2 regions of the uncultured Anaerofustis sp. genome follow, and region 1 is predicted to be linked to the other one. Evidence: riboswitches for the same ligand, from Rfam matches in the RefSeq annotation. Region 1 holds a riboswitch; the other holds the start of a gene.
The links. Region 1 has a riboswitch for lysine ahead of Q0516_RS09505 (aspartate-semialdehyde dehydrogenase). Riboswitches for the same ligand answer to the same signal wherever they lie in the genome.

Region 2: it holds a riboswitch for lysine, as region 1 does, so the genes downstream of both, Q0516_RS10470 (Na+/H+ antiporter NhaC family protein) here and Q0516_RS09505 (aspartate-semialdehyde dehydrogenase) in region 1, are expected to answer to the same signal.

Annotation. Positions count from the first base shown of each region.
Region 1 covers NZ_CALHFB010000050.1:92,987-96,207, reverse strand. Annotated here, with positions in the region: gene Q0516_RS09515 (TIGR04076 family protein) at 1-113, shown strand, start outside; gene Q0516_RS09510 (MBL fold metallo-hydrolase) at 142-858, shown strand; lysine riboswitch at 1,124-1,297, shown strand; gene Q0516_RS09505 (aspartate-semialdehyde dehydrogenase) at 1,381-2,391, shown strand; gene dapA (4-hydroxy-tetrahydrodipicolinate synthase) at 2,393-3,221, shown strand, end outside.
Region 2 covers NZ_CALHFB010000052.1:34,339-37,559, reverse strand. Annotated here, with positions in the region: gene Q0516_RS10470 (Na+/H+ antiporter NhaC family protein) at 1-1,429, opposite strand, end outside; lysine riboswitch at 1,593-1,761, opposite strand; gene Q0516_RS10465 (PTS transporter subunit EIIC) at 1,876-3,221, opposite strand, start outside.

The sequences.
Region 1 (3,221 bases):
TAAGAAAACCGGGGGTCGCGATATGCAGCTGCAATGACGGGCTCAGACCTGTGATATTTAAACTTGAAGCAACAAAAGAAGATGCTGAAATCAATTATACTCCCGTTCGTTAATTTTGATTATCGTAGAAAGGAATAGAATATGAAACTAAATACACTCGGATGCTACGGACCCATTTCAGGCAGTGACGGTCCTACAAGTTCGTATTTAATGGAAGTAAATGATAAAAAAATATTGATGGATATGGGAGCGGGTTCTCTCATAAATCTTCAAAAAATATGTAAGATGGAAGATATAGATATGGTAATATTATCTCATCTTCATGCAGACCATATAAATGATTTGTTTATACTTAGATATTATTTGAAACTTATAGATAAAAAGATACCTCTTTATGCTCCGAATAGTCCAATCAGTGAATTTGACAGATTTAAAGATGAGGAATGTTTTGATGTCAAAGTATTAGAGGATAATATGGAAGTGAAGTTAGATGATATCAAGATATCATTTTTAAGTACCGAACATCCCGTATCTGCTTTTATGACAAAGATTGAATATAATAACAAAACATTCGTTTACAGCGGGGATAGCATAGTAAATGATAATTTAAAGACATTTATAAAAGGTGTTGATTTCGCACTTTTGGACGGTGCATTCATAAGCAGTCAGAAATTAAATAGGAATACTCATATGAGTTCCTATGAGGCAGCAAAAACAGCTGTAGACATGAATGTTAAAAAGTTAATGATCACTCACCTTGCACCGTTTATAGACATAAAAGAATATCTTTTTGATGCAAAAAAAGGTTCTGATGAGGAAATATTGCTTGCAGTACCGATGTTAAAAGTTAAAATTTAATTTGTATCATAAAAAAATCAAGTGTTTTATTGCTTGGTATTTTTTATTTCGGGGCACTACGCCTGCTAAAGCAGATTTCGCGCCCCTTACTTTTCTTCATATATTCATTTAATCAAACACATAAAAACCATTTAAAAGACTTATAAAAATCATTATATAATGATAACCATATAAATTACTTTAAATATGGCAAAAGTGTTATAAAATACTTGCATAAATAGTCTTTTCCCTCTATAATAAAGAAAGATTAAAAATCAATAAGTAGTGTTAAGATAGAGGCGCGGATTTTATCAGTAAATCATTTGATGCAGGTAAATGCAGGTAAGAATGGTTGAAAGGAAAATCTGCCGAGGAAGTTTATATTTTACCGTTTAGATTTCCGGGCTTAATGTTAAGAGCATTGAGACTGTCATCGCTTAGATGGAGTGCTATTCACAAATACTAATTTTTTTGTGTATTAGAGTCGCTTTGTCGGCTTTTATTTTTTATAACACTATAAAAAATACACTTAGGAGGAATAATATGGGAAAATACAATGTAGCGATTGCGGGTGCAACCGGTGTTGTAGGACAAAAAATGATTGAAGTTTTAGAGGAGAGTAATATAGCCGTAGATAATTTTTACCCTATGGCGTCAAGCCGCTCTGCCGGTAAAAAAGTTGAATTCAGAGGTAAGGAATATACAGTCGAAGAATTGAATGAACATTCTTTTGATAAAGATATAGATTTTGCACTTTTTTCTGCAGGAGGAGGAACGAGTAAAAAATTTGCTCCAATAGCCGCAAAGAACAATGTTGTGGTTATAGATAATTCATCTCAGTGGAGAATGGATGAGGAAGTACCTTTGGTAGTTCCCGAAGTAAATCCGAAGGATGCGCTTAAGACTAAAGGTATCATAGCAAATCCTAACTGTTCTACTATTCAGGCGATGGTTGTTTTAAAACCTCTTCATGATGCATATAAAATTAAAAGAGTAATCTATTCTACATATCAGGCTGTTGCAGGCTCAGGTATCAAAGGTATAAAGGATTTGGAAGAAGGTGTAAAAGGCGGTAAAAACGAATTTTACCCTGTACAAATAGCATATAACTGTCTTCCTCATATAGATGATTTTACCGATAACGGATATACAAAAGAAGAACTTAAAATGGTAAATGAAACTCATAAGATACTTGGAGATTATGACATCAAAGTTACAGCTACTACGGTAAGAGTTCCAGTATTTGTAGGACACAGCGAAAGCATAAACCTTGAATTTGAAAAACCGTTTGATGTAGATGAAGCCAGAGAACTTCTTAAAAATGCTCCCGGAGTAATTGTAAAAGACGATATTTCTGTTTCCGAATATCCTACGGTTTTGGACGCTGCGGGTAATGATGAAGTATATGTAGGCAGAATTAGAAGAGACTTCTCTGTGGAAAGCGGTATGAACCTATGGTGTGTAGGTGATAATATCAGAAAAGGTGCGGCTTCAAACACTGTACAGATTGCCGAGTATTTGATTAAAGAAAATTTCTTCGGAAAGGAAAACTAATATGTCAATTCTTAAAGGTGTTGCTACGGCGTTAGTTACGCCGTTTGATGAAAATAATAAGGTCGATTTAAATGTTCTCGAAACACTTATCAACGACCAGATAGAAAGCGGGATAAACGGTCTCGTTATATGCGGTACCACAGGAGAATCTCCTACTGTTACCGATAAAGAGAAAGATGAAATATTCAGAGTAAGTAACGAAGTCATAGCTGGAAGAGTTCCTTTTATTGCAGGAACGGGAACAAACAATACACAACATGTACTGGAGCTTACGGAACTTGCCGCAAAAAGAGGTGCGGATTCTGTTTTAATAAATAACCCTTACTACAATAAATCAAGCGATGAAGGTATTTATAAAAGCTATGAATATATAAGTGACAGAATAGATGTACCTATTATCGTTTACAATGTACCTTCAAGGACAGGGAAAAATATTTCCGCTTCTCTTGCAATAGAGCTTACTAAGATAAAAAATGTAAAAGCTTTTAAAGAAGCAAGCGGAGATTTATCTCAGGTAGCAAGGATTATGAAAGATATCCCTGATGATGTTGAACTCTACTCCGGAAATGACGACCAAATCATGCCTGTACTTTCTTTGGGCGGAGACGGCGTTATTTCAACTTGTTCAAATATAATCCCTAAAACTTGTGTTGAGCTTACAGACGCATTTTTCAGCGGAGATATCAAGACTGCAATTAAAAAACAGCTTGATATTTTACCTATGTGCGATGCACTGTTCTGTGAATGTAATCCTATCCCCGTTAAGACAGCTATGAAAATAATGGGGCTTAAAACAGGTGATATGAGACTTCCGCTTGTTGAACTGACAG
Region 2 (3,221 bases), on a different contig from region 1:
TACACCTAGCCCCGGCTGACGCCATGATAGTAGTATCTGAAATAGGAGAACAGTGGTCTCCGCATACTGCACCTGCCATACAAGCAGAAATGGAAATAATCATAAGTGTAGGATTATTTGCAAATACATCAACGACTATAGGTATCAATATACCAAATGTTCCCCATGAAGTACCTGTCGCAAAAGCAAGGAAACAGCCAACCAAGAATATGATTGCAGGAAGGAAATTCATAAATCCTTTAGCACTGTGCTGAACAAAGTCTGCAACGAATACACCGGCTCCCAAGCTGTCTGTCATAGCCTTTAATGACCATGCAAATGTTAAAATCAAGATTGCAGGAACCATAGCTTTAAATCCTTCCGGTATACAATCCATGCATTCTCTGAAATTAAGTACTTTTCTGAATACATATAAAGCAATGGTTATTACAAGAGCAAACATACTTCCAAGAGATAATCCTACCGAAGCGTCACTGTTAGAGAAAGACTCTACAAAGCTTGTACCTTCAAAGAAGCCTCCGCTGTAAATCATCCCAATCAAACAGCAGACAATTAGAGTCAAAACAGGTATCACAAGGTCGATTACTCTACCTTTTTCATTTACTTCGTCCTCAACTTCATCGACATATCCGGAATTTAATATAGAATGCAAATCTCCCTTTGAAGCATTATCTTCATGCTTCTTCATTGAACCAAAGTCCACTTTCATAAGTACCAAGCTGATCATCATTACTATAGTAAGAAGTGCATAAAAGTTATATGGAATTGCCTTTATAAATATGGAAAAGCCGTCTGCACCTTTTACAAAACCCGTAACTGCTGCCGCCCAGGAAGAAATAGGAGCAATTATACAAACAGGTGCTGCGGTAGCATCTATAAGATATGCAAGTTTTGCACGGGAAACTTTATGTTTATCCGTAATAGGACGCATAACGCTGCCGACTGTCAAACAGTTAAAATAATCGTCTACGAATATGAGTACCCCAAGTGCGATTGTTGCAAGCTGTGCGCCTACTCTGGTTTTGATGTGTTTACTTGCCCAGTTACCGAATGCGGCGGAACCGCCCGCCTTGTTCATGAGTGCAACCATTGCACCGAGAATTACAAGGAATATCAATATCCCCACATTGTAACTATCCGATAATACTTTGACTATCCCGTCATTAAGTATGTGTGTTACAGTTCCTTCAAATTGTCCTCCTGCGTAAAACACTCCTCCGATTAAAATACCTATAAACAGAGAACTGTAAACTTCTTTGGTGATCAAAGCAAGTATGATCGCAATAAGAGGAGGAAGTAATGACCATATAGTAGCGTACATAGCCGGTTTTGCCTCACTTGCTTCGGCACCTAAAATCGGAAAAGCCAGCATTATAATAAAAATAAAACTAGCAAGACCGGTATAGATCTTTTTCTTTGATGATTTCATATTAAACCCCTTTAATTTTTATACTTTGCAGCATTACGTTCATGAATTATCTTAATTAAAAAATAAAGACATATAAAAATCATTTTTAGTCAAACGCTGCCAACAACTAAAAAAGCCATAAATGACATACAAAAAAGTAAAACGCATTTATGGCAATTATTTGCTTTAGGATAGCGCTCCACATCTTTGTGACAGTACATTACATATTCTATAATATACCAGGACTTATTTCTTCGGTAAAAATAACCCCTTCGGCAGTATCCCCTTTCTTATATAAAATTACCGCAATTCCATTATATAATACTGATGAACACCGCACCTCTATCATTTTACACTTACTATTAATTTTTACCATGTTTATCGATTATTGTCAAGTTTTAAATGATTATGGTACTTAATATAAGTATCATTTACAATTAATTAAAAAATAAGAGGCATGATACCTCTTATTTTAATATTTCATTCATAGCAGACATTAGCTTATTGATGTCAAAAGGTTTGGTTATATGAGCATTCATTCCCGCTTCTTTTGCTTTTCTTATATCATCGCTGAAAGCATCTGCCGTCATTGCGATTATAGGAACTGTTTTACTGTCAGATCTTCCTGCATTTCTGATTTTTTCCGTGGCTTCATATCCGTTCATTATCGGCATCCTGATATCCATTATTATCAAATCATAATAATTCTCTTTTTTCATGATATATTTTTCATAAGCCTCTTTCCCATTCTCTGCCTTTTCTATACTCGCCCCGGTGTAACCGATTATTTCAAAAGCTATATCCATATTTAGTTTATTATCCTCTACAATAAGGATTTTCTTACCTTTAAAATCGTAATTTTTATTATCTACACTATCCTTTTTAACTGTTTTACTTTTCATATCAGACTGAGGCTTTAGATGAAGAACAACAGTGAATTCACTTCCAATATTAAGCTTACTCTTAACATAAATTTCGCCGTTCATCATATCAACTATATTCTTTACGATAGACATACCAAGACCGGTTCCCTCTACATTTTTAATAACTGATTCTTCGGACCTTGCAAAAGGTGTGAATATTTTACTTATGAACTCATCGCTCATCCCGATACCGTTATCTGTAAATCTAAATTCATAACTGTAATAATTTTTATACTCGGGCTCTATTTCTTTAATCAAAATATCTATTTTTCCATTTTCGGGAGTAAACTTAACCGCATTGCTTAATATATTTAAAAATACTTGATTGATACGAAGAACATCCCCAAGAACAAAAGCATGGGGCATCTCTTTTTTCAATTCAACGGCTATATGCTTATCCCTTGCAGCCGGTAAAATAATATTTAATACATCGTCGATAATATCATCCAAATCCAAAGGCTCTTCATTTAACGTTACTTTCCCGCTTTCGATCTTAGACATATCAAGCACATCATTTATTAAATCAAGCAAATGATTGGAAGAAGACGCAATCTTATCCAAACAATCATCAAGCTTTTCAGCGTTATCCTTATTGTTTTTAGCGATGACCGTCATTCCCATTATTGCATTCATAGGAGTCCTTATGTCATGAGACATGCTGGATAAGAAATCCGTCTTTGCATTATTAGCATTCCTTGCCATTTCATAGGCGTCTTTCAAAGCCTGATTATGAGCCTCCTGCTTAGTTTTGATATCACTTACATTCCTCATGGTAACCGTAACCATATACGGTTTATCATCTTTTATTTCAGATAGTATATAACCTACCCTGCTCCATATCTTTTTACCGTTATAATTACATTGATATTCTATTTCAAGTACTCCCTCAT